Linked DNA regions of Pseudoduganella albidiflava. The protein of the gene in region 1 interacts with the protein of each later gene in a pairwise test. Links are inferred from orthologs where the notes say so. Each region holds a gene or a part of one and is shown on either strand. Other genes may lie near its edges.

Region 1 (15,775 bases):
AATTGACGTGTCCCACCGAGCACGCTGGCTTCGATGAGAATATGTATCGTGGAATGATCTGTACTAATCTGATTAAATCTATTGAATATGGAGTCCGTCATGAGGCACGAGCGACTGTCGAAGGAGAAATGCTTTTAGAGCTAGCGGCGGAAATCAATCCGGAGGTGGCGCAAGGAGATGCTATCGGAAAAATATGGAAGATGGTTAAAGCAGGCGGATTGACAAAGTATATTGAACAACAGAAATCGGATATAAAAAAGTATGGGAATACTAAAGAGGGGCGGATATCATCCGCGCAGGACCGAGCCTGGAGCGAAATTACGACTGACGGGGAGGGGAATAGGCTGCTCGATTCTGCGCGTATGGCCGCATTTCCATCTGAGTATATTAAGTCAATTAATGAGTATGAGCCTACGGGGGCGAAGTTGGCTGATTTGCATCGCGCATGGCTTGCAAGTGGGCAATTAAGTGGTTGGATGGAAGGCACGCATGACGAAGCGGATATTCGGAGCGGTTATGCATATAGGGAATCGTTAGCTCAGTGTATCGGCAAGGCTGTTGGTACCAACCAGTGCCAACTAACCCTAGAGCGCTGGATGACTAGCGGAAAATTGTCAGATACGAAAAATCTATATGCCCGCGCTCTGCTGTTTAATCAGAAAGATATTCTGGAGGCGGCGGAGACCGATATCCGTGGTTCTGATTTTAAACCGAAATATATTTTGAGCATCTATAAGGGAGCTTTAGGTCGTGTTGCAAAGAATCAAGCCGAAAAGCTTGTCGATAGGTTAGCTTTAACCACTGCGAACTTTCTTGCTCGCGCACTAGGGCAAGCAAATAATACGATAATGAGGAACTTGGCACTAGCAAGCCTTTCCCTCCAAGCCAGGACATTTATCTCTGCAACTGAATTAACTAGAAAGAACCTCTCGGATTGGATTGTTGCTACTGCGTTAGATAAAGGTGCAGCGACTAAAAACGATTTTGCGGCGCTCTATGCATCTGCAAGAAAGGAAGCTAAACGCGTGCTGCCAAAATATCGGATGGGGCCGGTCGTATGTGCTTTTGAGCTAGATATCAAAGGATTGGAAAGCGAGGGGCGTATTCAGCCCGGCGCCCTAAAGACTGTTGGGATTCCCACGAAAGAGCTAATCAAAAAATGGCTCGGTTCCTCAGCTGAGTTTAACACCGGCGTTGTAGGCGTAATATTGCAAATTGTCGCATTGTATTTCGCCAGCGAAGACGTAAGTAGGAGCGATAGATTTGATAAGGCAAAGTTTGATGCAAAGCTTGCTGTTGCAACTGTTTCGTTAAGTGCTACTCTTGTAGAGTGCGTGACGTCTACTCTAGAAAAAAAGCCAGAGCATCCACTGTCAAAAACTTTACTCGGCCAATGGGCCCTCGGTGGCGGTAAAGTCAGCGGTAGGCTAAGGCTAGCGAAAGGTGTCGGCGCATTTGCTGGTGTTATCAATGCGGGAATAGACATTTGGAGTGCGTGGGGTGCATGGCAGGACGGTGATTTACTGTTGGCATCAGCCTATACCACAAGCGCGATCGTATGCGGAGGCTTGGCATATGCTGGGTTTTCAATGGGGTCGGCTATGTTCTGGTATTTGTTTGCTTTAGCTTTCGTTCTGGGATTAATCATAGGCCACTTACGCCCACCGCCCTTGAAAAAATGGATAAGCCGCTGCTACTTCTCAAGTCAAATTTTAGCTGATAAAGCGAAGCGATACGCTGCTCTCGATGAAGAGTTAGAAGCTTTTAACGACGCAGCTAGGGGGTAATATGGATGATCGTATATTTAGTGCCAAGCTTGGAAAGCCGATTCCAGAATGGGATAACGCACATCGTCTTCCTATTTCTGGTTGGGTAGGGCCTGACTGCAAAGATAGTGCGACGATCTTCCAAATCAACTCGACATTCATGGAGGTAACCGAACAGTCCCATATGATTCGGCAATGGTTTGCTGGAGGAATTGTGGTTGCAGTGCTGATGACTACTGGAATGGCAATGCTAATGGTTGGCGCATTGCGGATAGTTTCAGAAAAGGGATGGCCAATAGGCGGATTGTTTTCTTTAATGATCCCTATATTGGGCTTTCTTGGGTTTGGTGCGATTGCGTGCCACTTTGGATGCAAAGAATTTTTTGCCAGAAAAATCTATCCACTACGTTTTAATCGTAGAACCAAGAAAGTTTATGCGCTGGTCCGTGCACTATCGGATAATGCAAGCAATAACGAAAGTAATTTTATGGAAGAAATCGAGTGGAGCGATCAGTCGGTTTTTTGTATCCATCGTGCGGATCAGGACGGAGTTCACTATTGGATACGTTACTATAAAGTTGATGCTAGTGGGCTGGTCCAGAAAGTAGTTGCAATTGGCAGGGATTGGGAGGGCGACGATGGTATCGAGGAGCTTATTGCGCAGTGGAATTACTGGTGTTGGTATATGAGTCGTGGGCCTGCTGACCTACCTAAGCCATGCTTATATTTAGCTAAAGATGAAAAGCTAAGAGAATCGTTTCTATATTGCCTCTATGAAATGGGTTTCCAGGAAAGCGTAACGTTCCGAGTCGCTGCAATGCCCGTTGTGCTTATGCTTACATTCTTTCGCGCGTTTGCAATTTTTACTTGCGTATTACCAAAGTGGCCCGCTTATGTAGAGGAAAATTGTAGAGTTGATCCAGATGACCCTTTTGATGAGCCACGAGCTGGCACTCCAGTGGGATGGTATGCAACCAATTTAGCGATATTTGCAGGTGCTTACCCGGCGGGCGACCAGAAGAAAATTGACGATTGGATAGGGGAGACTGATGGAAAAAGGAATGCTCAGCAATGGGCCGAAGACAAGTTTATTGCGCACATCCGCTCTGAGTCTCGCAATATGATGAGCGATGGAGAAGAAACATGAAAGACAGCAAAGATCGAGGCATTATCCGGCTCGGTGACACAACCGATCACGGCGGAAGAGTCATCACCGCACAGCCCGACTTCAAGGTCTACGGCAAGCGAGTCGCCGTAGAAGGCGACAAAGTCCGCTGTCCACAATGCAAGGGCGTTTTTTTGATCACGCCGATAAAGGAGGATCGCGAGCATCACGGGAAGATCGTGGCCTATGAGGGCGACAGAACGACGTGCGGGGCAAGGCTGATCTCATCGATCTAGCAAGAAATCGAGCCACAATAGAAAAAGGGGCCGCAAGGCCCCTTTTCATCAGCGTCTAAAAAACCGCTGAAAACCATCAAACGTCGATATTCCCGGCCCGCAGCGCATTCGTCTCGATGAAGTTCCGGCGCGGCTCCACGTCGTCGCCCATCAGGGTGGTGAAGATCTGGTCCGCCGCGATGGCGTCTTCAATCTGCACCTTGAGCAAACGGCGCACGGTCGGGTCCATCGTGGTTTCCCACAGCTGCTCGGGATTCATCTCGCCCAGACCCTTGTAGCGCTGCTTCGACACGGTACGTTCCGCTTCATCGCGCAGCCACTGCATCGCTTCGTGGAAGTCCCGCACGGCGAATTCCTTGGTGCGCTCGCCTTCACCACGGCGAATAATGGCACCCTCACCGATCAAACCGGTGAAGGTTGCAGCGGCGGTGGACAAAACGCCGTAATCGGCGCCGCTGACGAAGTCCGCGTCGATCGTGGAAACCTTCACGTTACCGTGATGCAGGCGTTCGATCCACAGCAGGTGCTTGTCCGACAGATCGTCCGAGCGCACCGAGACGGTGACGGCCGGATCGTTGACGTTGTCGGCCAGTGCCTGGGCGGAAGCGCGGGCGGCGTCGATGGTCGACAGGTCCAGCGTCACGCCCGTCATGATGGCGGTCAGCGCGGCGCGGTCGATCACGCGGGTCAGGCGCAGCATCACGGCGTTGGCCAGGTTGTACTGGCGCGCCAGCTCGGTCAGCGGCTCGCCGGTGATCGGGTCGGCGCCGTCGCGCGGCGTCAGCACGGCGGTGTTCAGTGCCACCGTCATCATGTAGCTGGCTTCTTCCGTGTCGTCCTTCAGGTAACGCTCGTCGCGGCCGGCCTTTACCTTGTACAGCGGTGGCTGGGCAATGTAGATGTGGCCGCGTTCCACCAGCTGCGGCATCTGGCGGTAGAACAGCGTCAGCAGCAGGGTGCGGATGTGGGCGCCGTCGACGTCCGCGTCGGTCATGATGATGATGCGGTGGTAGCGCAGCTTGTCGGCGTTGAATTCGTCCGGGCCGATCGAGGTGCCCAGCGTGGCGATCAGCGTGGTGATCTGCTCGGAGGACAGCATCTTCTCGAAGCGCGCCTTTTCCACGTTCAGCACCTTGCCGCGCAGCGGCAGGATCGCCTGGAATTTTCGGTCGCGGCCCTGCTTGGCCGAGCCGCCTGCGGAGTCACCCTCGACGATGTACAGTTCGGCCAGCGCCGGGTCGCGTTCCTGGCAGTCGGCCAGTTTCGACGACAGGCCCAGGCCATCCATCACGCCTTTCCGGCGCGTCAGGTCGCGGGCCTTGCGGGCTGCTTCGCGGGCGCGCGCGGCTTCGACGATCTTGCCGCAGATGATCTTGGCGTCGTGCGGCTTCTCCTGCAGGAAGTCGGTCAGCGTTTTCGCCACGATCTCCTCGACCGGGCCCCGCACTTCGGACGACACCAGCTTGTCCTTGGTCTGCGACGAGAACTTCGGTTCCGGCACCTTGACCGACAGCACGCAGGTCAGGCCTTCGCGCATGTCGTCGCCGGAGATTTCGACTTTCGCCTTCTTGGCGAATTCGTGCTCGTCGATGTACTTGTTGATCACGCGGGTCATCGCCGCGCGCAGGCCGGTCAGGTGGGTACCGCCGTCGCGCTGCGGGATGTTGTTGGTGAAGCAGAGTACCTGTTCATTGAAGGCATCGTTCCACTGCATCGACACGTCCACGGAAATGTTCGTGTTCTGGTCGGACATGCGGTCGCCGGTGGCCTGGAACACGGTCGGGTGCAGCACCGTCTTGGCCTTGTTGATGTATTCGACGAAGCCGCGCGTGCCGCCTTCGAACGCGAAGATCTCGTCCTTGCCGGTGCGCTGGTCGGACAGCTTGATGTTCACGCCGTTGTTCAGGAACGAGAGTTCGCGGATACGCTTGGCCAGGATCTCGTAGTGGAACTCCACGTGGGTGAAGATTTCCTCGTCGGCCCAGAAGTGCACGTCGGTACCGCGCTTGTCGGTTTCGCCGATCACCTTGATCGGGGAGACGGCGACACCGTCGCGGATCTCGATCTCGCGGTTCTGCGGCACGCCGCGCACGAATTCCATCTGGTGCACCTTGCCGTCGCGGCGCACCGTCACGCGCAGCAGTTTCGACAGCGCGTTGACGCAGGAAACGCCCACGCCGTGCAGGCCGCCGGAGACCTTGTACGAGTTCTGGTCGAACTTGCCGCCGGCGTGCAGCTCGGTCAGCACGATTTCGGCGGCGGAGCGCTTCGGTTCGTGCTTGTCGTCCATCTTCAGGCCGACGGGAATGCCGCGGCCATTGTCGGTAATCGAGATCGAGTTGTCCGAGTGGATCGTCACGTGGATCTCGGTGCAGTAGCCGGCCAGCGATTCGTCGATCGAGTTGTCCAGCACTTCGAAGACCAGGTGGTGCAGACCGGTGCCGTCCGAGGTGTCACCGATATACATGCCGGGGCGCTTGCGGACTGCTTCCAGGCCTTCCAGGATCTGGATCGAGGAGGCGCCGTAATCCTCGGAGTTGACCTGCACTGGTACTAGGTTTTGGCGTTCGGACATGGACTACTTTCTCAAAAAACGTATTACTGTCGATTTCAAACTGCGTGCGAACGGGGGCGATCAGATCCGCATCGGCATCACGACATACTTGAAGTCGGGATTGTCCGGAATCGAGATCAGGGCGGACGAATTCGAATCGCCCAGTGCCACGTTGACCTGGTCGCACTTCAGGTTGTTCAGCACATCCAGCAGGTAGGTGACGTTGAAGCCGATGTCGAGGCTGTCGCCGCCGTAGTCGATTTCCAGTTCCTCGACCGCTTCTTCCTGGTCCGCGTTGGTGGACGAGATCTTCAGCGAGCCGGGGCTGATGATGCAGCGTACGCCCTTGAACTTATCGCTGGTCATGATCGCGGCGCGCTGCAGGGAGCGCAGCAGTTCGTCGCGGCTGATCGTGAAGTCGTTCTTGTAGCCCTTCGGGATCACGCGCGTGTAGTCGGGGAACTTGCCTTCGACCAGCTTGGAGATCAGTTCGATGTCCGTGAAGCCCAGCTTGACCTGGTTGGCGGCGATGTCCAGCTGCACCGGTTCATCGTTTTCTTCCAGCAGGCGCTGCAGCTCGATGATGGTCTTGCGCGGAATGATCACTTCCTGGCGCTCGAAGGCCTGTTCGGTCTTCACCTGGCAGAACGCGAGGCGGTGGCCGTCGGTGGCGACGGCGATCACGTTCTCGCCATCGAGCACCAGCAGCAGGCCGTTCAGGTAGTAGCGGATGTCTTGTTGGGCCATCGCGAAGTGCACCATGTTGAACAGGTGCTTCAGCGTTTTTTGCGGCAGCGTGAACGAGGCGTTGAAGGTTTCCGCTTCCTGCACGGTGGGGAATTCCTCGGCGGCCAGCGTTTGCAGCGCGAAGCGCGATTTGCCGCTCTGGACCGTCAGGCGCTTGTTCACCAGCGTCAGCGACACGTCGCCCGATTCCGGCAGCGCGCGCAGGATGTCGAGCAGCTTGCGCGCGGCCACGGTGGTGCCGGTCACCTCGGCGCCGGAACCGATGTTCGCGTTCGTGGTGATCTGCACTTCCGTATCGGTGGACAGGAACGAGACGGCTTCGCCTTCCTTGCGGATGAGGATATTGGCCAGAATCGGCATGGTGTGCCGACGCTCGACAATACCGCTCACGATCTGCAGTGGCCGGAGTAGCGTATCTCGGGTGGTTTTGACCAGTTGCATGGATATCCTCGATAAAAAATTAAAGGGTCAGTTTATTGCTGAGTGTTCTGAATGATAAGGCATAGCGTTCTTGAACCCCGGACGCGAAACCTGGGGTCAGACCCGGCGGGTCTGACCCCAGCATCTGCCGTTGGGGGCAAATCCAGAGTCGACCATTCGCCGAAAGTCAATGTCACCCCTTGAGCGTCTGCTCCAGCACGTGCAACTCATGGTTGCACTCCGGGTTCTTGGTGCGGTCCTGCGCGATCTTGCGCACGGCGTGCAGCACCGTGGTGTGGTCGCGCCCGCCGAACAGTTCGCCGATCTCCGGAAGGCTCTTCTGCGTCAGTTCCTTGGCCAGGTACATCGCGATCTGGCGCGGCCGCGCGATGTTCGCGGGGCGGCGCTTCGAATACATGTCCGCGACCTTGATATTGAAGAAATCGGCCACGGTCTTCTGGATGTTCTCCACGCTGATCTGGCGGTTCTGCACGGAGAGCAGGTCCTTCAGCGCTTCCTTCACGATATCGATCGAGATGTCCTTGCCGTGGAAGCGGGAGTAGGCCAGGATCTTGCGCAGCGCGCCTTCCAGCTCGCGCACGTTCGAGCGCAGGTGCTTGGCCACGAAGAAGGCCACGTCGTCGGACAGCGTCACGCCTTCCGACTTGGCCTTCTTCAGCAGGATCGCCACGCGCATTTCCAGTTCGGGCGGCTCGATCGCCACCGTCAGGCCGGAATCGAAGCGCGAGATCAGGCGGTCGTCCATGCCCGTGATCTCTTTCGGATACGTGTCCGACGTGATGATGATCTGCTTCTTCGCGGCGATCAGCGCCTCGAACGCATAGAAGAATTCTTCCTGCGTGCGGCTCTTGCCGCCGAAGAATTGAATATCGTCGATCAGCAGCATGTCCAGCGAGTGGTAGTAATGCTTGAAGTCGTCGAAGCCCTTGCGCTGATAGGCGGTCACCACGTCGCGCACGTACTGCTCGGCGTGGATGTAGCGGATGCGCGCGCCCGGCTGGTCGGCCATCACCTGGTTGCCGATCGCGTGGATCAGGTGGGTCTTACCCAGGCCCACGCCGCCGTAGAAGAACAGCGGGTTGTACGACACGCCCGGATTGTTGGCGACCTGGATCGCCGCGGCGCGCGCCAGCTGGTTCGCCTTGCCGGTCACGAAGCTTTCAAACGTGAGATCGGTATTGATGCGGCTTTGCTCGCGGCCACGCTGGTTGGCGTATTCGTTGCCGGCCGGCGGGGTGACCGGGTCGCCGGTGCGCACGTCCGCCGGATGCATGGCGGGCGCACCTGCGCCGTTCGGCACGCTGGCAGCCGCGCTGGTGCTCTCGGTGGGCCGGGCGCGCGGCGGGTTCAGGCTCGGGTTCAGCACGAACTGCACCTCGATCGGCGCTTCCCAGTATTGCGATGCAAGGGCAGTGATGCGGCTGGCGAACTGGGACTTCACCCAGTCGAGCTTGAAGCGGTTGGGCGCCGCGATACGCAGCTTGCCGTTCTCGTAATCGAGCGGCACCAGTGGTTTGATCCACGCGCTGAATTGTTGCGGCGTCAGCTCCAGTTCCAGTTGGGCGGAACAGGTCTGCCAGAAATTTTCCATGAATCGTCTATCTGCAAAAGCTGTGGGAGGGCAGCATGGGCCGGCGGATTGCGATCGGCTGGCGATGCCCCGGCGACTTGCCGGCGGATCTGCCAATGGTTCGCAGGCGGGTTCGTTAACGGACTCAATAACGGACTCGCCGGCAACTATGCCGACGAATCTGCAACGAATCCGCAACGAATCCGCAATGAACTGCGAATTTGCACGAAATTACAATCTCACCATGGTTCGCACGAAGCGAAGCCCATATGCGCCACACGTAACACGCTATTCTAACTCCGAATCCCACAAGTTATCCACAGGGTTGTGCCGGAAATCGCGGAAAAAACGGCCCGCAAGGGGCCTGGCAATCCGGTTCGGCTGTTGACAAGGCATGCCTGAATGCTGATAATTCAGGGTTCCCCGCCCGTACTCCGTGTTTTTTCAGTTTACGATCAGCGCGGATCCTTGCGGGCGATGAGATTGGCCAGCTTGTGCCGGACGTGTTGGCATAAGTGCGCGAAATGTCATTGGCACCAATAACTGAAGGGATAACCTGGCGCCCGACCTGACTCGTCAGCGGTGCGGCAGCCCGATTTTGCATTTTTTTGCTTCTTTAGCGAGACCAACATGAAACGTACTTACCAACCTTCCGTCGTGCGCCGCAAGCGTACCCACGGTTTCCGTGCACGTATGGCTACCCGTGGTGGCCGTCAGGTTCTGAACGCACGCCGTGCCAAGGGCCGCAAGCGCCTGGCTGTATAAGCCATCGCTTGTTCGCTGAGCGTGGACAGCAGTTCCAACGGCTCGACAGGCGAAGGTTCCCACGACTTCGCGCGCGCTCGGCGCATCGTTAAAACGGATGAATTTTCATCCGTTTTTCGTTTGCGCCCAGCCCAGAAAAGCGCGCACTTCGTGCTTTATACCCGCCAGAATCAGCTGCCTCATGCGCGGCTGGGCGTTGTCGTTGCCAAACGCCTCGCACCTCGCGCGGTCACGCGCAATACCATCAAGCGCCTGACGCGCGAACTGTTCCGCACCACCGGCTTGCCGGCCATCGACTGTGTCGTGCGCCTGTCCAGGGCGGTCAACACGAAGGCCGATCCAGCCACCAATGCAAAGCTGAAAGCCATGCTGCGCGTCGAGCTGGCGCGCCTGTTCGCGGCGCAGTCGAAAGCGCCGCGATGAAGTTGCTCGCACTTCTCCTGCGTGGCTACCAGATCGCCATCAGCCCGCTGATGCCGCCCAGCTGCCGTTTCTACCCAAGCTGCTCGAATTACGCGCTCGAAGCGCTGCGCGAGCATGGCGCGGCGAAGGGCAGCTGGCTGGCCGTGCGCCGCGTCTGCCGCTGCCACCCGTGGAACGCGGGCGGATTCGATCCCGTTCCGCCAAAGCATTCCTCAACCGCTTGCGGTTGCAACCACTCCTGATTTGACCCAATGGATCTCAATAAACGCACAATCCTGTGGATCGTCTTCGCTGTTTCACTGGTCGCCCTGTGGAACGAGTGGATGATCTACACCGGCCGGCCGTCCATGTTCGCGCCGCCGCCGAAGACCGCGCCGGCAGATGCCAAGAGCACCCCGGCCGGCGTTCCCGCCGCTGTCGGCTCCACTACCGCCGGCGTCGCCGCGGTGCCCGGTGCCGCGGCACCGTTCCAGAGCCAGGTCGTGACCATCACGACCGACGTGTTCAAGGTGGATATCGACACGCTGGGCGGCCAGATCAAGCGCCTGGAACTGCTGAAGTTCAAGGATGGCTTCGACCCGACCAGGAACCAGCAGCTGTTCCAGCAGACCGGCGACCGCGTGTACCTGGCGCAGACCGGCCTGGTGGGCGCGGCCAACCTGCCGAACCATAACACCGGCTTCACGGTTCGCCCGGGCCCGCGCGTGCTTGCCAACGGCAACCAGGTGCAACTGGTGATGGATGCGGAACAGGGCGGCGTGCGCCTGACCAAGACGTTCACGTTCAAGCGCGGCGACTACGTGATCGACGTGCGCCACGACGTGACCAACACCGGCGCGGCGCCGGTCAATCCGGAGCTGTACCTGCAACTGGTCCACGACGGCAACAAGCCGGAAGGTTCCTCGTGGTTCAATCCGAGCTTCACGGGCCCCACGCTGTATACCGACGCCGACAAGTACGTGAAGCTCACGTTCGAGAAGGTGGAGAAGGAAGACGTTTCGAAGCGTGAAAACCCGAACTTCGTGCCGGATCACCCGGTGAAGGCGGACAACGGCTGGGTCGCGGTCTCGCAGCACTTCTTCGTGTCCGCGCTGGTGCCGCAGGCGAAGCAGATGCACGACATCTTCACGCGCAAGGTCGGCCACAACACCTACTCGATCGGCGTGGTGCAGCCGCTGGGCGCCCTGGCGCCGGGCGCCACCGTGTCGAACACCGCCAAGCTGTATTCCGGCCCGCAGGAAGAAGCGGCGCTGGAGCGCGTGTCGCCGGGCCTGGAGCTGGTGAAGGACTACGGCATGCTGACGATCATCGCCAAGCCGATGTGGTGGGTGATGGAGAACATCAACAGCGTCCTGCATAACTGGGGCTGGACCATCATTGCCTTCACCATCCTGATCAAGCTGATCTTCTTCCCGCTGTCCGCCGCGAGCTATCGCAGCATGGCCAAGATGAAGGTGGTCACGCCGAAGATGACGTCGATCCGCGAGCGCTACAAAGGCGATCCGCAAAAGATGAACCAGGCGATGATGGAGCTGTACAAGACCGAGAAGATCAATCCGCTGGGCGGCTGCCTGCCGATCGTGGTGCAGATGCCGGTGTTCATCGCCCTGTACTGGGTGCTGAACTCGTCGGTGGAAATGCGCGGCGCGCCGTGGCTGGGCTGGATCACCGACCTGACCAAGCCGGATCCGTTCTTCATCCTGCCGGTGCTGTACGCGATCTCGATGTACGTGACGATGAAGCTGAACCCGCAGCCGGCCGACCCGATGCAGGCGAAGATGATGCTGTTCATGCCGCTGGCGTTCTCGGTGATGTTCCTGTTCTTCCCGTCCGGCCTGGTGCTGTACTGGGTGGTCAACAACCTGTTCTCGATTGCCCAGCAGTGGGTAATCACGAAAAAGATGATGCCGGACGCGAAGTAAGCGCTAACCGGTCCGTGCCCAGCCCGCTGGACACGGACCCGGCAGTAAAAAATCGAAACCCGTGCGCGACACGGGTTTTTTTTCGTTCCATTAGAATTTGCCCATGAATCTCGATACCTTCCCCATCGCCGCCATTGCCACCGCCCCGGGCCGCGGCGGCATCGGCGTCGTGCGCGCGTCCGGCAAGAACCTGCGGCCGCTGGCGCAGGCCCTGTTCAACGTGGAGCTGAAAGCCCGCCACGCCACCTATATTCCCTTCACCCAGGCGGATGGAACGCTGATCGACCAGGGCATCGCCATCTATTTCAAGGGGCCGCATTCGTACACCGGCGAGGATGTGCTGGAGCTGCAGGGCCATGGCGGCCCCGTGGTGCTGCAGATGCTGCTGCAGCGGGTGCTCGAGGCGGGCCACGATGTCGGCCTGCGCCTGGCCGAACCGGGCGAATTCACGCGCCGTGCCTACATGAACGACAAGCTCGACCTGGCGCAGGCCGAAGCGGTGGCCGACCTGATCGACGCTTCCACCGAAGCGGCGGCAAAATCGGCTTCGCAGTCGCTGTCCGGCGCGTTTTCGCAGGCGATCCACGCGCTGGTCGAGCGTGTCACACACCTGCGCATGCTGGTCGAGGCCACCCTGGACTTCCCGGAAGAGGAAATCGACTTCCTGGAAAAATCCGACGCGCGCGGCCAGTTGCGCGGCATCGTGGCGGCGCTCGACCAGGTATTCCGGCAGGCCTCGCAGGGCGCGCTGCTGCGCGAAGGCCTGAACGTGGTACTGGTCGGGCAGCCGAACGTTGGTAAGTCTTCACTCCTCAACGCACTGGCGGGTGCGGACGTGGCCATCGTCACCCCGATCGCCGGCACCACGCGCGACAAGGTCAGCGAAACCATCCAGATCGAAGGCATTCCGCTGAATATCATCGACACGGCCGGCATCCGCAGCCATGACGAGGCGGTGGACATCGTCGAGCGCATCGGCATCGAACGCACCTGGGGTGAAATAGGCAAGGCGGACGTGATCCTGCACATGCTCGATGCGAACCACGGTCCGACCCGCGCCGACGAATCGATCCTGTCCGGCTTCCCGGCGGGCGTGCCGGTGCTGCGCATCTGGAACAAGATCGACCTTTCCGGCCACAAGCCGTCGATCGATGCCAGCGACGATGCCACCCATATCTACCTGTCGGCACACGATCACACGGGTATCGACCTGTTGCGCAAGGAGTTGCTGCGCATCGCCGGCTGGCAGCAGACCGGCGAATCGCTGTACCTGGCCCGCGAGCGGCACCTGATCGCCCTGAAATCGGCGGCCCGCCACCTGGACCGCGCCGAAGAGCATGCCGCGCAGACCGACCAGTCGCTCGACCTGTTTGCCGAGGAATTGCGGCTGGCCCAGGTGCAGTTGTCCACCATCACCGGGGCGTTTTCGTCGGACGACCTGCTGGGGGTGATCTTCAGCCGGTTCTGTATCGGGAAATAGCGCGCGGGTGCTGCCGTGGTTCCGGGAATGACGGCTGGGGGAGCGATGGCCCCAGGCCATCTTCGCTACGCCGGCGTGAGCAGTGCTCCTTGCAAACCGCTGTTGAACTATCGCGCGCTTCGTTTCCATAGAAAAATTTTCAGTCACTCTTCTCTTTGCAGCAACCACACCATGATTGCCTTCGTTACGTGTGCTGGCGCACGTAACCCCGCCTGTTGGCCTGATTTAATGCTGCTATGATTGATTTGAGCAACAGAGTCCGACGCGGCGGGCGAGAAGTTTTACGGTGTTGATTTTCGTCACTTCCGCATCCTTCCACCGACGTTATCTTGCTAGCAGTTGATGTGTATGGAGAGGGGAAGATCATGGAAACGACCGAACAAGCCGTACCGGACAGCGCGATATCGATAATGCCAGCCATGATGCCGGCGATGATGCCGGCCATGGCTGAAGCGCCGCGGCCCCGACAGACGTTGCCGCCGAAGGGGTCGTGCTGGTATTGCGAGAAGCCGCTCGATAGCGTGAAACGCTTCTGCGGCCGGGATTGCGCCTCGTCGTTCGACGAAGAAACGCAATATACGGGCTGAACTACAGGGGCTAATTACTACAGCCGCCGATACTGCGGTGGCTGATACTGCGGTGGCTGGCGCGCCTGGTCCGCCGCGGCCGCCAGCGCAACCTGCGATCAGCCGATGCCTGCCGAGCGCGCCGCCTGCAGCGCAGCGAATGCGCGTTCGAAGTCATACTCCTGCGCCGCCGCCATGATGGTCTCCCAGGCGGCGCTGTCCAGCACCTTTTCCAGCACCGTTCCATACTTTTCCAGCATATCGAGCGCCGCGCTGTTGCCCTCGTCGAGCAGCACGCCCAGGCGGTCGAGCAGTTCGGGGACATTGCGCATCGTCGCTTGCGGCACCGGCGGCGCCGGCGCGGCGGAATCCTTCGGCACGGCGACCGCGATGCATGCCTGCACGCGCCGCAATGCCACGTCCAGTTCGTCCAGCAGCGCATGCGCCGCGTGGCCGTGCGCCAGCGCGGTTTCCAGTTCGCCCGCCACCGCGTGCACTTCGCCGGCGCACAGCAGCCCGGCCGCTCCCCTTAGCGTGTGGATGGCGCGGCATGCGCCCGCATGATCGCCTTGCGCCAGCTGCGCCGCGACGGCACGCGCGGCTTCCATATGCGTGGCGAAGCGCTTCAGTGCACTGAAATAAATGCCGCTGTTGCCCATCAGCCGTGCGATGCCGCGCTCGATGTCGAGCACCGGCACGGCCATTCCAGCCTGCACCGTCATTGCGTAGTGAACGACCAGCTGCGGGTCACGGCCACGCTGTCCACGGTGCCCGCGAAGGCGACATCGTACGTGGTGCCGGAAGTAAGCCGCGAGAGGGGAATGATGGCGGCCGCGGATTGCCGCGTGTGCGTATCCACGTCGCTGGCGAGCAGGCGCACGGCCAAATCCGACCCGCCGCGCGGCCTGACCGTGAAGCTGGTCACTTTCAGCACGGACGAAATATTCGCATGCACGCTGATCGGGTAGCCAACCTCGTTCAGGCTCGGCACCGGGTCGGGCGATTCGCTGTCGCTCATGAAGTTCACGGGCACCATGGTTTGCCCGCTGGCCGGATAAACCGCCACGCTGCCGCGTGCCACGCCGGCGCCATAGCCGTTGCTGGTGGCGAAATCGGTCGTGAAGTACGTGTAGTTGCTGGCCGTGGCGGCGCCCACGCCCATTTCGCGGAACACCGGCTCGAACACCAGGAAGCGATGGTAGATCGCCGTGATCAGTTCTTCCGCATGGAAGAAGCCGGAACTGCCGCGGGCGGCCGAAATCACTTCGCCATAGGCCGATGGCCTGGTCAGCGCATAGCCCGCGGCGGAAAGCCGGTTCCCCACCGCGACGCCGGTGAAGCCGGGGTTGCCGCTGACCTGGTCGTGCGAGACGGTATTGTTAAGGCGCAGGTAGTTCGAATGGCCCGCGGCGGCCACGTCGATCTGCGCATTGCGTGCAAGGGGGGCCAGCCCGATCTGGCTGCGCCGGTAGTTGAACCATGCGAAGCCATCCGCCGCGGTGTCGCCGGTGGCGACCGGCGCGCCAGGCTGTCCGGAGGGAGTAGCCGGTGAGGCGGTATCGACGTTTGAAACCGTCGCGGTGGTGTCTGCACCGCCACTGCCACCGCAGGCGGCCAGCGCCGCCGCCGTCGCCACGGCGGCCAATGCCGCATTCGACCGCCTGTTACATCTCTCCGTCCAGCGCATGATCAGCTCCCCGTTTCATCCCGGTCAGCCCGGCCATTGGGCGATTTTATGCCAATTCGGCCCTGGCGGGGCCGATGCCGGCCCCGCCGTTACGCTTGTTACCATTGAACGATACGGCGCGGCCTGCCCGGTGCCGGCGTTACAATAAGGTCCATCCAACACAGGCCAGCCCAATTGAACAACACGCGCACCCGGCGCATGCAACGCGCCAAATTCGCCTTGCCCAGCTTCGTCACGCTGCTGTCGATCGCCTGTGGCTTCGGCAGCATCGTGATTTCGGTGGACAACGCGCACATCGGCTTCCCGCAGGATTACCGGCTGGCGGCCGCACTGCTGGTCCTGGCCGGCATCTTCGATGCGCTCGATGGCTTCGTTGCGCGCGCCACCGGCACCAGCTCTGAATTCGGCGTGCAGCTCGATTCGATTGCCGACGTGATGAACTTCGGCGTGGGC
Region 2 (15,649 bases), 270 kb from region 1 along the record:
GCATCGAGCAATGGATGGACTGGCAGGCTACGGAACTGAATGCTTCCTGGCGGGCGCCGTTCATGACGCTGTTGCGCGGCAGCACCCAGTTCAGCCCGGAAGCGGTGGCCGCGGGCGTGCGCGACTGGAATACCAAGATGACGCTGCTGGACCGCCACCTGGACCGCACCGGCGCCTTCGTGGCCGGCGATGCGCTGTCGCTGGCCGACGTGGTCATCGGCGTTTCCGTGCACCGCTGGCGCGCAACCCCGATCGAACGCGCCGAGCTGCCGGCCGTGGCCGCCTACATGGCGCGCCTGTCGGCAGTGCCCGGCTTTGCCGAAAACTGCGGCGACGCCACGCCCTGAGTAGAGCCGCCCAGGCACGGCAGCAAGGAAAACAGTGACAGGCTCCGATTAAAAAACCGGTGACAGGCACGATTTAATTTGAAATGTTTCCAAAAAAAATGGTGCCTGTCACCGTTTTTGAGTTTGAAGTGTTTCCGCCGGTGTTTGCCGGTCAGCCTTCGCCCTTCAGCGCCAGCGCGCGATCGTACAGGGCGTTCTTCTTCGCGCCCGTGATCTGCGCGGCCAGGCTGGCGGCCTGCTTGAGCGGCAGTTCGGCCAGCAGAATCTTCAGCACGCGCTCGGCTTCGGCTTCCTGCGCGTCCGATTGCGCGGCGGCACCTTCCACCAGCACGACGAACTCACCCTTCTCGCGGTGCGCGTCGGCGGCTAGCCAGGCCACCGCCTCGGACAGCGGGCAGCGGTGGATTTCCTCGAACAGCTTGGTGAGCTCGCGCGCGAACACCACCTGCCGCGTGGGCTCGAACACGGCCACCAGCGACTGGGCGAACTCGGCGATGCGGTGCGGCGCCTCGTAGAACACCATCGTGGCGGTCACGTTGCGCAAGCCCGCCAGCGCCGTCTCGCGCTGCTTCGGCTTGGCGGGCAGGAAGCCGACGAAATGGAACTGGTCGTTGACCAGCCCGCTGGCCGACAGCGCCGTGACGGCGGCCGATGCACCGGGCAGCGGCACCACGCGCAAGCCCGCCGCGCGCACCGCGTCGACGATCTTCGCGCCCGGGTCGGAAACGGCCGGCGTGCCCGCATCCGAGACCAGCGCGATGCGTTCGCCGGCCTGCAGGCGCCGCACGATGGTCTCGGCAGCTTCCCTTTCGTTATGCATGTGCGCCGCCAGCAACGGTTTGCTGATGCCGAAGCGCCCCATCAGGTGCGATGTGTTACGCGTGTCTTCGCAGGCGACCGCGTCGACCAGCCCGAGAACGTGCAACGCGCGCAGCCCGATGTCGGTAACATTGCCGATGGGAGTGGCCACTACATACAATGTTGCCGTAGGATACGTCTGAAGTGCGGTCTCGCCGAGCACCGGCAAGGCGGCGATCGGGCTGGATTCGTGAACTGTCATTGGGGGTAGCATGCTGGCGAATAAAATCAAAACACTGCTGTCGTGCGTGGTGGCCGCGCTTTCGGTATCCGCGTGCAGCACGCCCTGCGGCAGCCCGGGGGCATTGTGCGCGCCAATCGAGACCGTGACAAGCCCGCCGCCGCGCACCACCGCGCCGCCGGCACCGAAGCCGGCACCGCCGCCCGAGGAAACCGCGCAGGTCGAAACGTTCGCCGTCGCCATGCCCGGCACCACGCCGGAAAGCCAGGGTGCCGCCGCGGTGCCCGGCCAGACGGTGCGCATCGGCCTCGTGCTGCCGTTGCGCTCCGAAGCCCTGGGCCGCGCCGCGGACGCCGTGCGCGCCGGCTTCATGGCGGCCTGGGAACGCGACCGTGCCGGCTTCGAAGTCACCGTGGTGGAAACCGGCGATGCCGCCGAGGAGATCCTCTCCACTTACCAGTCCACCGTGGCGCAGCAGGACATCATCGTGGGCCCGCTGGCCCGCTCCGCCGTCACCACGATTGCCGCCAGCCCGCTGGTGACCAAGCCCACCATCGCGCTGAACCATCCCGAGGACCGCGAAGGCACCACGCTGCCGCCGCAGATGCTGTCGATCGGCCTGTCGATCGAGGAAGAGGCGCGCCAGGTGGCCGAGTGGGCCGCGCGTGAGCACCCGGCTGCCAGCGTGATGATCCTGTCCGGCAGCGCCGCGTGGCAGCGCCGCATCGCCAATGCCTTTGCCACGCATGCGCCGCAGGTCGGCATGACGACGAAGACGCTGGAACTCACCGCGCTGAACGGCTACCTGAGCGATGGCGAAATGGTGGCGCTGCGTGCCCGCCTCGCCGAGCAGCCGGTGGACCTGCTGTTCGCCGCGCTCGATGCCGACCAGACCCGCCAGCTCCGCACGGCGCTTGCCGCGCCGCCGCTGGGCGATATTCCGCTGTACGGCACTTCGTCGCTGAACCCGGGCCGCGTATCGCTGTACCAGGGCCCCGAGCTCGATGGCGTGAAGCTGCTCGACCTGCCGTGGCAGATCCAGCGCGACAATCCCACGGTGGCGAGCTATCCGCAGCCGGCCCCGCGCGACGAGGAACGCCTGACCGCCGACATGGAACGGCTGTACGCGCTGGGCATCGATGCCTTCCGCGTGGCGCGCGAGATCGCCGTGCGCCCCGGCCAGCCGATCACGCTCGATGGCGTGACGGGCCAGCTGTCGATCGACTTCGGCAACGGCCCGGCACGCGTCAAGCGGGTGGAGCCCGCCGCCATCTACCGCAACGGCGTGCCGGTGCCGATCACCACGCCATGATGCTTCCATGGCGCGCACCGACCTGCAGCGCAAGGGCCAGCTGGGCGAGGATGCCGCGCTCGACCACCTGCTTCGGCACGGCCTGGCCCTGGTCGAGCGCAACTTCCGCTGCAAGGGCGGCGAGCTCGATCTGATCATGCGCGACGGCGCGCACCTCGTGTTCGTCGAGGTGCGCCGCCGCCGCAGCCGCGCCTTCGGCGGTGCCGCCGCCAGCATCACGCCCGCCAAGCAGCGCCGCATGAAGATCGCCGCACAAGTCTTCCTGCTGCGCTACCGCCAGTTGCCGCCATGCCGCTTCGACGTGGTGGCGATCGATGGCGACACGCTCGGCTGGCTGAAGAACGTGCTGGACGCATAGTCCTGGCAAACGGCGGCGCCCGCCGTGCAAACAGGACCGACGAGATAACCGAAGTACTAACCGAAGTGCTAACCGCAGTGCTAACATGTCCGGCTGATCAATTTCCGCGGGTCTGCCTGCGCGGCCCCTGCCCGGGCCCCTGCACATGAAGACACGCACCTATTTACTGCTGATGCTGGTGGCGATCATCGTGCCGGTTGCCGGGCTGTCGACACTCGGGCTGTCGATGCTGCTGCAGTCCGAACGCGAATCGCGCCTGCGCGCCATCGAGGAAATGGCCAACTCCGCCTCGCTGCAAATCGACAGCGAGATCGGCAGGGCCGAAGCGGCTCTGCGCATCGTCGCCAATTCGCGGGAAATCGGCACGGACGATTTCGCCGCCCTCTACCGCCTGCTGTCGGCCACCCGCACTTCTCCGTTGAGCTGGACGCTGGTCGCCGATTATTCAGGCAGCGGCATCATCAACACATTGGTGCCGTACGGGACACCGCTGGCGCGGAACACCGGCAGGTGGGCCGCCGATATCTACGACGCGCAGGTGCCCCGGGTGGGCGGCTACTTCATCGGTGCCAGCTCGAAACGCGGTGTCGTGTCGGTCAATGTCCCGGTTCCCGCGGCGGCCGGCAAGAAGTATGTCGTCACCCAGATCTTCGACCCGGCTTACTTCAACAAGGTGTTCCAGCGCCATGTACTCGATCCGGACTGGATCATCGGCGTCTTCGACGCGAAAGGCATCTCGATCGCGCGCAGCAGGGGGGCCGCGCAGTTCGTCGGCAAGCCGGTGCGCCCTGCGCTGTATGAAGCGTCGCGCCGGCAGCCCAGCGGCATGGTGGCCAACATCACGCGCGAAGGCGTCCAGGTCTATACCGTGTTCGTGCGCTCCAGCCTCACCAGCTGGACCGTGGCGATCGGCGTTCCCGTCGATGAAATCGAATCGGCCGCGCGGCTCACCACGTGGTACGCCGCCGCGGCCCTGCTGGCCATCCTGGGCGGCGCCGTCAGCATCGCGGTGTTTTTCGGGCGCAGGATCGATCGCGCGCTCCAGGGCGCGACGTCGGCGGCGCACGCGCTGGCCGATGGCACGGTGATCGAGGTGGTGCCCTCCGGCCTGCAGGAAGCGGACGGGCTGTCGCACGTGCTGCACCGTACCGGCCTGGCGCTCGCACGGGAACGCGCCGCGCGCGCCGCGCTGGAAGAGGAAAGGGAACGGCTGCTGGACATGGAGCGCTCGGCCCGCCAGCGCGCCGAAGCGCAGGATCACGCCAAGGACAATTTCATTTCCATGCTGAGCCACGAGCTGCGCAATCCGCTCGCCGCGATCACCAACGCCCTCTCCGCCATCCGCATGCCGGCCATGCCGGCACCGCACCGCGACAAGGCATGGGATATCGCCAGCCGCCAGCTGGCGCATCTGACCCACATGGTCGGCGACCTGCTCGACGTACGGCGCGTCCTGTCCGGCAAGGTGACGCTGCAGACCGCCCGCGTCAATCTCGGCGAACTGGTGAAATTCTGCTGCGATTCGAAGATGGTGGCCAATGCCAAGGACCATGAATGGTCGGTCAGCGTGGTGCAGGCCCACGTGGTCGGCGATGCGAACCGGCTCACCCAGGTCGTCGACAATATCCTGGCCAACGCCATCAAGTACACGCCGGCCGGCGGCAGCATCACGGTGCGGATGTGGTGCGACGACGCCATGGCCGTCATCGAAGTGGCCGATACCGGTGTGGGCATCGCCCCGGACGTGCTCCCGACGATCTTCGACTCGCTCGTGCAGGGTCCGACGACCATCGACCGCTCGCAGGGCGGGCTGGGCCTGGGCCTTTCCATCGCGCGGGGCCTGGTGCACATGCATGGCGGAACCCTCAGCGCCGACAGCGAAGGCCCCGGCGAAGGCAGCACGTTCACCGTGCGCCTGCCGCGGGAGCCGCAGGATGCCGGACCACCCGTGTAATGACCGTTTCTGGCTCTTTTCCTGGATGAAGCCTGGCCGATGATTGCCCGCGCGCTCACGACACTGCTGCTGATGTTCCTCGCGGCGGGCCATCCAGTGGCCGCCGCCGCAGCGGAGCCGGCACCTCTGCTGGCCGATTACACCCACACCGCCTGGACCGAGCTCGATGACGCGCCGATGGGCGTGACGAAGTTCGCGCAAGGCCCGGACGGCTGGCTGTGGATCGCCACGCCGACCGGCTTGTACCGCTACGACGGCGTGCACTTCGAACGCACCGATACCGTCTACGGCCACGCGCTTTATTCCAGCAACATCATGGCGCTGGCCACCGCGCCGGATGGCGCGGTGTGGGTCGGCTACCGTGTCGGCGGGATCTCCGTGTTCAGGAAGGATGGCACGCATACGTACATGGAACGCGACGGCATCCGGCCGGTCGGCGTGATGCACCTGGAAGTGGCGCCGGACGGCGCGATCTGGGCCGCCATGCGCGATGGCCTGGCGGTACTGCCACCGGGCGGCAACCGCTTCCAGTACCTGACGGGCGAAGCAGGCCTGCCGGCCCGAGGCGTGTTCCAGATCCTGTTTGCCCGCGACGGCACGACCTGGATCGGTACCAATTCCGGCGCCTATTTCCGCAAGCCGGGCGAGGCCCGCTTCACGCACGCGTGGCCGCGCACGGCGCTGGTCTGGCTGGCCGAGGCACCGGATGGCACGCTCTGGGGCAACGACTTCGAACACGGCTACCACCGGGTGCGCACCGCGCCGCCGCCTGCGGGCCAGCCGGCCAGGCCCGAACTCGCCGGTGTCGGCATGTATTTCGACCGCCGCGGCACCATGTGGATCACCCATGCCGACAGCCTGGAACGCCGGGTCGCGCCGCACGGCCCTGGCCGCCCGGAGCAGTTCCTGTCGACCCTGAACGGCATCAGCGGCGCGCTGCTGGGCGCGATCTTCCAGGACCGCGAAGGCAACCTGTGGATCGGCACGTCGCGCGGTGTCGACCGCCTGCGGCCGAACCGCCTGCGCACCGTGCCCGTGTCCACGCCGCTGGAATATCCGGTGCTGGTGGCCGGGCCGGACGGCGGCATGTGGGCCGGCGACTACGCCCGCGACCTGTGGCGCTACAGCCCGGACAGGCGCATCCGCCGCGAAGTGCCGGGCGCCATCACCGCCAGCTATACGGCACCGGACGGCACGCTGTGGCTGGGCGGCATGGAAGGCATCGTGCGGCGCGCTCCGGACGGCACGCTGGCCACCATCGCTTCACCGGATGGCCTGAAAGGCATGCGCGTGCATGCCATGCAGCAGGATCGCGACGGCGCGCTGTGGGCTTCCTTCAACACCGGCACGGGCGTATACAAGCTGGCTGGCGACCGGTGGGTGAAGTCCGGCGGCCTGCCCGGCATTCCCGAACTGCTCACCACGTCCATGGCGCGCGATGGCGCGGGCGCGTTATGGATGGCGCACGTGCGCAGCCAGGTCACGGTGATCGATGGCGGCACGGTGCGCAGGCTGGGGCCCGGCGAAGGCCTGGCGCTGGGCACGGTGCTGTACCTGTGCTTCGACGGCAAGGCCGGCGGCGGCACCATGTGGGCTGGCGGGGAGAACGGCGTCGCCCTGTATCGCAACGGCCGATTCACGGCACTGCAGGGCAGGCGCAACGAACGTTTCCGGGGCGTGTCGGGCATCGTCCGGCTGCCCGACGGCGACCTGTGGCTGCATGGCGCCGATGGCCTGTACCGCATCGCCGCCGCCGAACTGGATGGGTGGCTGAACCACGGGCGGGCCGTGGACTTCGAGCGCTTCGATGCGCGCGACGGCATGCAGGGCCACGCCGCGCAACTCCGGCCCGTGCCCTCGCTGCGGCGTTCGCGCGACGGGCTGCTGTGGTATGCCACCACGGGATCGGTCGGCACCATCGACCCGGCCGGCATCGCGCGCAACCGCCTGCCGCCGCCGGTCGAGGTGACCGGCGTGCTGGCCAACGGTACGCACCATGCCATTACCAGGCACGTGCTCGGCCTGCCGCAGGGCACCAGCAGCCTGCAGGTCGATTTCGCCGCCCTTTCGCTGTCGATCCCGGAACGCGTGCGCCTGCGCTACCGGCTGGTCGGGCTGGATCGCGCCTGGCAGGAAACCGATGGGCGCACCGGGCGGCGCCAGGCCACCTACACCAACCTGGCTCCCGGCAATTACCGCTTCGAAGTCATCGCCGCCAACGAGGACGGGCTGTGGAACATGGAAGGCGCCGCGCTGGAGATCGCCATCTCGCCCACCTTCGTGCAAAGCGCCTGGTTCAAGGTCCTGCTGGCGATGCTCGCGCTGGTGCTGCTGTACGCCGCCTACGCCTTGCGAATCCGCTACCTGACCCGGCGGATGCACGACCGCCTGCACGAACGCCTGGCGGAGCGCACGCGCATCGCGCGCACCTTGCATGACACCCTGCTGCAAAGCATGCAGTCGCTGCTGCTGTCCTTCGATGCGCACAGCCGCTACCTGAAGGAGGGTACGCTGGAGCGCACGCGGCTCGACCAGACGCTCGACCTGGCCGAACGATTGCTCGTGGAAGGCAGGGACCAGATCATGGAATTGCGCGAGGGTGCGCCGGAAGTGCTGGAACTGACCCTCGGCCAGTACGGCAAGGGCCTGGCCGACCATGGACCGCACGCCTTCGACATGCGGGTCGCCGGCACGCCGCGGCCATTGCGCCCTGCCGTGCACGAAGAGATCTACGCCATCGCGCGCGAAGCCCTGTTCAACGCATCGCGCTATGCGGATGCCAGCCGGATCGAACTCGACCTGGAATACGGCAGCCGCGCGTTCACCGTGCGCATCCGCGATGACGGCCGCGGCCTGGCCGAATCCGTCGCGGCGGCGGGCCACCGTCCCGGCCACTGGGGCCTGGTGGGCATGCGCGAGCGGGCCAGCTGTGTCGGCGCCACCCTGGAAATCGCCAGCAAGCCCGGCGCCGGCACGGAAATCACGGTCACGCTGCCGGCCAGGAAGGCTTACTGAAGTGGGCGGCGCCGGACCGGCAAACAAGCGGCAATCTCGCGGTTCATCTCGCTGTTAATCCGGCTGTTAATCTTTTATTAAGCTGCTTTTGTAAGCATTATTAACAGGCGTTGCCGGTCGTGACGGTGCGCAGCACTATATAATTTCAAGACTATGACGAACCAACGCATCCTCTCGCACTTTCACGAAAGTGCCGAAACCAAGATCCAGTCCGCCACCGTGCTTGCCCAACCGCTGGCGCAGGCGATCGAACTGATGTTCTCAGCCCTTTCCAATGGCAACAAGATTCTTGCCTGCGGCAACGGCGGCTCGGCAGCCGACTCCCAGCACTTCGCTGCGGAGCTGGTGGGCCGTTTCGAGCGCGAGCGCTTCCCGCTGCCCGCGCTGGCACTGACCACCGATACGTCGCTGCTGACGGCGGTGGCGAACGATTACAGCTACCGTGAAATCTTCAGCAAGCAGGTCCAGGCATTCGGCCAGGCCGGCGATATCCTGCTGGCCATTTCCACCTCCGGCAACTCGGCCAATGTGATGGCCGCGATCGAGGCGGCGCTGGAACGCGAGATGCGCGTGGTGGCGCTGACCGGCAAGGGTGGCGGCGCGATCGGCAAGATGCTGACCGATGCCGACGTGCATATCTGCGTTCCCGCCGAGCGCACCGCGCGCATCCAGGAAGTACACCTGACGTGTATCCATTGCATTTGCGACGGCATCGATGTCGCCCTGTTCGGAGGAGATGTGAATGAGTAATGCACTGCTGGCACGTGTGCAGCGCCCGGTCGCGATTGCCCTGCTGGGCGGCGCGTTGATGAGCAGCCTGTCCGGTTGCGTCGGCCTGGTCGTCGGCGGTGCCGTCGCCGGCACGATGGCGGCATCGGACCGCCGCACGTTCGGCGCGCAGACCGAGGACAAGACCATCGCCGTCAAGGCCAGCAACCGGCTCCGCAACATCCTCGACGATACCGGCCACGTGAACGTCAATTCGTTCAACCGCAAGGTGCTGATCACCGGTGAAGTGCCCGACCAGGCGAAGAAGGATGCCGTCGAGCGCGAAGTGAAGGCCATCGAGGGTGTGCAGTCGGTCACCAATGAGCTGGCGATCGCCGGCCCGGCGAGCTACACGTCGCGCTCGAACGACACGCTGCTGACCACCAAGGTGAAAGCCAGCCTGGTCGACGCGAAGGATATTTCCGCCAATTCGTTCAAGGTGGTCACCGAGCGCGGCGAAGTGTACCTGATGGGCCGAGTGACGCAGTTCGAAGCCAACCGCGCCACCGAGATCGCGCGCGGCGTCAGCGGCGTGACGAAAGTGGTGCGCGTATTCGAATACATCTCGGAAGACGAGTACAAGCAGTACCAGAGCACGCCGGCCCCGGCGCAAGCGTCGAACTAACTGCATGGACTGACGGCCATCGATCATGAGCAGCTCTTCCAAAGCCTGGGTCAAGCCGGCGCTCGCGGCCGCCGTGATCGCCGGCCTGGGCTTCGCCGCCTATACCTCGCTGAACAGCGCGCCGGCCGCGCCGCAGGTCACGTTCACCGGCATCAAGGGTGAACGCATCACGCCGGCCGACCTGCGCGGCAAGGTGGTGATGGTGAATTTCTGGGCCACCTCGTGCGCCAGCTGCGTGGCCGAGATGCCGGAAATGGTCGACACGTACAACAAGTTCAAGGGCCAGGGCCTTGAATTCATCGCCGTGGCGATGAAGTACGACCCGCCGAACTACGTGGTCAACTTCACGGAAACGCGGCAGCTGCCGTTCAAGGTCGCGCTCGACATCACCGGCGAAGCGGCCAAGGCTTATGGCGACGTGTCGCTCACGCCGACCACCTTCGTCATCGACAAGGATGGCAAGATCATCAAGCGCTACGTGGGCAAGCCCGAGTTCGCGGCGTTGCACGCATTGCTGGCCAAGGCGTTGAAGGGGTAAGGCCCGGTTCGATCGCGCCGCCGATCGAAGCGGCACTGGCTGGCCCTTTCCTGCCGATGCGGCCCGCTACCCAGGCCACGATCCAGGCGTCCGCAAGCGCTATGCTGCAAGCAGATGCCGCGCGCGCGGCATCTGCTTGCCTCCTCGTCCCACTGATCGGGGCCTCTGTCCCAACACGCCATCGTGCCGGTGCCGGCCTGCCTATACTCGGGCTCTTTCGACATGGCGGCTCCGCGCCGCACCCGTGCCATGCGACCTGGAACGACGTTTTCGGTGATCCTGTTCGGACTGCCCACCCTCTTCTCCCTGCCGAAACAAGCGCACGCCGAAGATCCCCCCATCGCGACCGTGACGGTGACGGCCCGGAAGGAGCCGGTCGTCCGGAAACTGGACAAGACGGTCCATGACGTTGCGGCCATGCCGCGGGCGGCCAACGGCACCGCGCAGGACGTGCTGCAATCGACGCCCGAAGTATCGGTAACGGCCGACGGGCGCATCGCCGTCAAGGGCAATGACCAGGTCACGGTGCTGGTGGACGGCAAGCCGACGGCCACGATGTCGGGCGAAGAACGGGCGGTGGCCCTGCAGACCATGAGCGGGGCGGACATCGCCAGCGTCGAGGTGATCACCAACCCTTCCGCCGCCTACCAGGCCAATGGCGGCGCGATCGTCAACATCGTCCTGAAGCGCAATCGCCGGCCCGGTGCCCGCGCGCAGGTGCGGGCCAGCGCCGCGGACCGGGGCCTGTGGAATGCCGGCTGGTCGGGCGACATGGCCAGGAAAGACGTCAGCGTGCATGGCAGCCTGGCGTACCGCCGCGACGGCACGCAGAAATGGCGCCGCTCGGCGGTCGACTGGCATGATCCGTCCGGCCACGCAGCCGGCGACGGCGCTGGAGACGAAGGTGGAGACGGAACGAGATACAGCTTGCAGACCTCGGGCGTGTTCGTGCGCCGCATCGTCCGGAGCGCGGCACTGGGCATCGACTACACCCTGAGCGACACCGATAGCGTGAGCTTCTCCGCGCGGCACAACTCGCGCCGCTCGCGTCCACTGCTCGACACGCTGAACGTGGCGGGCAGCGGCACTGGCGAGACGGTGTATCACCGCATCTCCGAAGGCCCCAACGAGCAGTCCGACGACAGTGCCAGCCTGGCCTGGACCCGCCAGGGCGGCGGCAAGGCGCTCAAGGCCACCGTGCAGCGCAGCCGCACGACCGGCCTGCTCGACAAGTCCTACCGGGACGTCTTCGTCGCACCGGCGTACCCCACCGCGTACAGCCATGGCGCCACCAGGTCGGCACGCCGCCTCGACCAGGCCACGCTGGACTGGAGCCGGCTGGCGGGCAGCGGCGCCGTGCATGGACAGTGGGGCATGGGCGCCGATCTCCAGGACGAAGTGAACGACCTCCATAACTACCAGGCGTCCATCGATGCCTCGACGGGCATGGAAACGCCCGATCCCGATACGACCAACGGCTACAAGGTGAAGACGACGCTGGCCGCCGCCTACCTGACGAACCGGCTCAGGTACGGCCAATGGGAAGCCCTGCTGGGCGGCCGGTTCGAGCGCATGGAACTTCAGGTAGGGTCGGCGCAAACCACCCTGCGAACCGGGCATTGGCAGGCATTCAATCCCAGCCTCCACCTCGAGTATGCGCTCGCCGGCAATGCTGCCTTGACCCTCAGCTATCGCCGCAGCCTGCAGCGCCCGGATCCGCGCGACCTCAATCCATTCACGACCTACGTCGATGCGCAAAACCTCAGCCGCGGCAATCCCGACTTGGGACCGCAGCGCCTGGCCTCATGGGAGATCGGCACCACCGCGACAGCCGCGCAACTGAGCGGCAGCCTCGGCGCCTTCCACCGCACCAGCCGCGCCACGGTGGTCGATGCGCGCAGTAACGCGGGCGATGTGCTGGTGACGTCGAAACAGAATGGCGGACTGGCCCGCTCGACGGGCATCACCGGCTCGCTCGACTGGACACCCGCCGCGGCGCTGCGCCTGGGCGTGGACGGCAGCGTGTACCGCATCGCGCTGTCGACGCCCGATGCAGCAGCGCTGGTGCGCCAGCACGGCGCGTCGGGCTACCTGAACTTCAGGGCGGCCTACAGCGCCGGGCAGGACCACGTGTCGCTCGATGCGCACGTGCAGGCACCCGCCATCACGCCGCTGGGCCGGAATGGATCGACCAGCAACGTCAACCTGACGTGGAAGCGCGCCTTGACCGGGTCGCTGGACCTGACCGTCAACGCCAGCGATCTGTTCGATGGCAGCAAGCGCACTTACCGGACCGGGACAGCCACGTTCCGTCAGGCGGGCTTCGATCATTTCGTCGCCCGGCGTGTGTATCTGGGCTTCGTTCAAAAGATCGAGTGATGCGCGATCAGCCGCCCGGCCGAACCGCGGCGATGGCCTCGATTTCGATCATCGCCGCCGGGTCGTAAAGCGCCCTGATTTCAGCGATGGTGTCGGCCGGATACGGCGCGCTGAAGAACTTGCGGCGCAGTTCGACCACGTCCTGGAAATGCCCCATGTCGGTCACGAAGATGGTGACCTTCACGACATCGCCAAGGCTGGAGCCTCCCGCTTCCAGCACGCGCCGCAGGTTGGCGAATGCCTGCTCGCCCTGGGCGCGGAAGCCGCCCGCGACGATCCGGCCATCGTCGCCGGCGCCGGCCTGGCCGGAAACAAACAGCAGGTCGCCGAACCTGATGCCCTGCGAGAGCAGGAATGGTTCGTAGTTGTCCGGTTGGGTGATCACGCGTTCCAGCATGGTAAAGTCCTCTCGCTATCAGGGATGCGGCATCTGCCGATACCAGCAAGGTAAGTGCATCCCGTGGCGGCGACAAACTCGAAATCCTCAGGCATCAGGTGAACCCGGCTCATTCATAGCGCATGCGGCGACTCCCTCCCCTTTCGGCATTGCGCGCCTTCGAAGCGGCGGCGCGGCATGGCAGCTTCAAGGAAGCGGCCAGCGAACTCGCCGTGACACCCACCGCCATCAGCCACCAGATCCGCACGCTGGAAGAGCACACCGGCGTCGCGCTGTTCGATCGCCAGGTGCGCAAGGTCGTGCTGACCGAGGCCGGCAAGGCCCTGTATCCGGTGCTGCGCGACGGCTTCAATACCTTCGAGCTGGCACTGCAGCGCCTCGCCCGGCCGCAGGTATCACAGCGCGTGATGATCTCGACCACCAGTGCCTTCATGGCGTACTGGCTGGCCCCTCGGGTCGCCCGTTTTCGCGCTCTGCACCCCGGCATCGACCTGGAACTGCACGCTTCCGACCGGGCCGTCGCGCTGGATGGCGCTGGCGCCGACCTGGCGATCCGCTATGGCCGCGGCGAGTATCCCGGCATGGTGGCCGAGCCGCTGTTCAGCGACCGCTTCGCCCCGCTCGCCAGCCCGGATCTCGGCGCCGCGTCGATCGCGGACCTGCATCGCCTGCCGCTGGTCGACTTCAGGTGGGAGCACCAGCACCCGTCGAATCCCACGTGGGAGCGCTGGTTCGCCGCCGCCGGGCTGGCTGCCGGGCAGATACGCCCGCAGCTGCGCTTCTCGGACGAAGCGCATGCCATCGGCGCCGTGCTGGCCGGCCAGGGCGTCGCGCTGCTGAGCCTCGACCTCCTCGCCGCGGAACTCGCCGATGGCCGGCTGGTCCAGCCGTTCGGGCCGGCGATTCCGGGCCACACCTATCACCTGGTGCGCAGTGCCGGGCATGCGCCGGCGCCCCATGTGGAGGCCGCGCTGGCTTGGCTGAGGAGCCAGGCAGCCGTGGCAGCCAGGCTGCCAGGGTAAGGCGAAAGCGCCCCAGGCCCGACACTCTGCCGTTCGCCAGGCCTGCGCCAGAGCCACAACAACCAGTACCGGAATCTCGGTGATGGACCAATGGAATCCGATGGAAATAAACCCTTCATCTCTCGCCGTTTTATTTGGCGACTGAAGATCTACAATGACAGTACGTAACATCGCCCTTCCGATAACGCATTTGCCTTTTCGGTGATCAAATGAGCCCTGCACGCGTCGTTTTGACCCGCATTGCATTGTCCCTGCTGGCGGCAGGTGGTGCCCAGGCTGCGCAAGCCGGGCAGCTCGAATGCCCCGATGAGATAACTCCCGGCCACGTCACGCTGGCCTCGCGCGGCGAGTGGCAGCCGTATGTGCCACATTCCCTGCCACTATTCGGTGCGGGCATGTCCGTCGGCCCGCCCGCGAGCGAGATGCAACTGCGGGGCGAACCGCTGGATGCCAAAGGTAATGGCACGTCATATCGCTTCGGCGGAGCCGGCCAGGACGAAGAACGCTGGCTTGTTTGCAGATACGGCAGATCGGGTGAGTTCATCATGTCGCGCCGGCTCGACGACAAGATCAGGCAATGCATCATCAGGCATCACAAGCTGGTGGCCGGCAATCCGAGGCGCATCGAGATCCGCTGCAGCTGAGCTGAAACCCTTGCGTTACGGGCATCGGCAATACATGGCGAGAACAGGCACCAACGCCTGCCTTCGTTCACGTTAAAGCCACTCCACCTACAGCCACATCGCCAGCGCCGAATACACCGTCAACGCCACCATGGTTGCGCAGAACACCTTGCGCCACAACGGCTGCGACAGGTAGCGCCGCAGCAGTGCGCCGGCGCCGGTCCACACGGAGATGCACGGCAGGTTGACGGCGCAGAAGATCAGGCAGAACAGCGCGATCGCGACGGATGCCGGCATGCCTTGCGGCAGGAAGGCCGAGCTGCCCGTGATCGCCATGACCCAGGCCTTGGGATTGCAGAACTGGAAAGCGGCGGCGGCCATGAAACCCATGGGCTTGCGCGCCTGCTCGGCCTGGCCATCGAAACGCATGTCGCGCAGCTGCCAGGCCAGGTACAGCAGGTAGCCGGAACCGGCGACCCGCAGCGCGAACTGTGCCGCCGGCACCGCCATCACCAGCGCGCCGATGCCGGTCGCGCAGACGGCCAGCAGCGCACCGAAGCCGATGGTAATGCCCAGCATGTGCGGAATCGAGCGGCGAAAGCCGAACCAGATGCCGGACGAGGTCAGCATGATGTTGTTCGGCCCGGGCGTGATCGACGACACGAAGGCGAACATCATCAGCGGCAGGTAGGGGATCAGGAAGTGCATGACTCGCTCCACGGGTAACGTGTCCATGCTAAACCAAGTGCTCGGTACAGTACCGATACACCGGCGCCAGTATGCACGGCCTTCGTTGCGGCGCTTGTACCAGTACAGTTGCCGATGGCGGTGCTGGCCGATGGCTCCGCTGGCCGACGGCAGCGCCGGGGAAGCGCTAGTGCCTAGTGCCGGTCCCTGCCCTCGCGCTCCTTCCGCTTGCGGTGCGCGTACCACTCGCGCAGGATCGGCGACAGCGCCGACACGATCCCTGTAATGATGATCGCTATCCCCGCGTACAGCATGGTGTCATTTCGGATAAAGGATCATCTGCGTGCAGCGGAACAGCGCGATCGTCTTGCCGGTCGCCTTGTTGCTGACGGTGGCATCCCACACCTGCGTGGTCTTGCCCATGTGGACAGCGCGGGCCGTGACGGCGATGGTGCCGTCGCGCGCGGTGCCCAGGTGGTTCGACTTCAGCTCGATGGTGGTGAAGTTCTCGGCCCCTTCGGGCAGGTTGACGAAGCAGCCGTAGCCGCACGCCGTATCGGCCAGCGTGACCACCGTGCCGGCGTG

Evidence for each region.
Region 2: the proteins of dnaA (region 1) and EYF70_RS29410 interact in binary tests that used the Escherichia coli proteins (3 or more experiments, as listed by UniProt). The link is inferred for Pseudoduganella albidiflava from one-to-one orthologs.

Annotation. Positions count from the first base shown.
Region 1 is NZ_CP036401.1:7,325,422-7,341,196, forward strand. The notes cover bases 6,292-9,165. They hold dnaA (chromosomal replication initiator protein DnaA), read right to left. Parts: upstream 8,501-9,165; coding sequence 7,082-8,500; downstream 6,292-7,081. Other genes in these bases: dnaN (DNA polymerase III subunit beta), read right to left, coding at 6,292-6,909; rpmH (50S ribosomal protein L34), read left to right, coding at 9,110-9,165. In the rest of the region: EYF70_RS30485 (T6SS effector BTH_I2691 family protein), read left to right, coding at 1-1,787; EYF70_RS30490 (DUF6708 domain-containing protein), read left to right, coding at 1,789-2,913; EYF70_RS30495 (PAAR domain-containing protein), read left to right, coding at 2,910-3,167; gyrB (DNA topoisomerase (ATP-hydrolyzing) subunit B), read right to left, coding at 3,244-5,742; more of dnaN, read right to left, coding at 5,803-6,291; more of rpmH, read left to right, coding at 9,166-9,244; rnpA (ribonuclease P protein component), read left to right, coding at 9,266-9,667; membrane protein insertion efficiency factor YidD, read left to right, coding at 9,664-9,909; membrane protein insertase YidC, read left to right, coding at 9,919-11,589; tRNA uridine-5-carboxymethylaminomethyl(34) synthesis GTPase MnmE, read left to right, coding at 11,693-13,069; EYF70_RS30540 (hypothetical protein), read left to right, coding at 13,435-13,656; EYF70_RS30545 (Hpt domain-containing protein), read right to left, coding at 13,755-14,351; EYF70_RS30550 (CAP domain-containing protein), read right to left, coding at 14,354-15,271; pssA (CDP-diacylglycerol--serine O-phosphatidyltransferase), read left to right, coding at 15,521-15,775. UniProt on the Escherichia coli protein: Plays an essential in the initiation and regulation of chromosomal replication. Binds in an ATP-dependent fashion to the origin of replication (oriC) to initiate formation of the DNA replication initiation complex once per cell cycle.
Region 2 is NZ_CP036401.1:7,055,695-7,071,343, reverse strand. Bases 7,229-9,976 are described here. They hold EYF70_RS29410 (phosphoheptose isomerase), read left to right. Parts: upstream 7,229-8,178; coding sequence 8,179-8,775; downstream 8,776-9,976. Other genes in these bases: EYF70_RS29400 (TlpA disulfide reductase family protein), read left to right, coding at 9,444-9,956; EYF70_RS29405 (BON domain-containing protein), read left to right, coding at 8,768-9,418; EYF70_RS29415 (sensor histidine kinase), read left to right, coding at 7,229-8,025. In the rest of the region: EYF70_RS29440 (glutathione S-transferase family protein), read left to right, coding at 1-347; rsmI (16S rRNA (cytidine(1402)-2'-O)-methyltransferase), read right to left, coding at 499-1,407; EYF70_RS29430 (penicillin-binding protein activator), read left to right, coding at 1,418-2,698; EYF70_RS29425 (YraN family protein), read left to right, coding at 2,706-3,056; EYF70_RS29420 (sensor histidine kinase), read left to right, coding at 3,202-5,010; more of EYF70_RS29415, read left to right, coding at 5,050-7,228; EYF70_RS29395 (TonB-dependent receptor), read left to right, coding at 10,230-12,335; EYF70_RS29390 (RidA family protein), read right to left, coding at 12,343-12,732; EYF70_RS29385 (LysR substrate-binding domain-containing protein), read left to right, coding at 12,855-13,754; EYF70_RS29380 (STY0301 family protein), read left to right, coding at 13,964-14,398; EYF70_RS29375 (LysE family translocator), read right to left, coding at 14,486-15,085; EYF70_RS29370 (PaaI family thioesterase), read right to left, coding at 15,383-15,649. UniProt on the Escherichia coli protein: Required for the timely initiation of chromosomal replication via direct interactions with the DnaA initiator protein.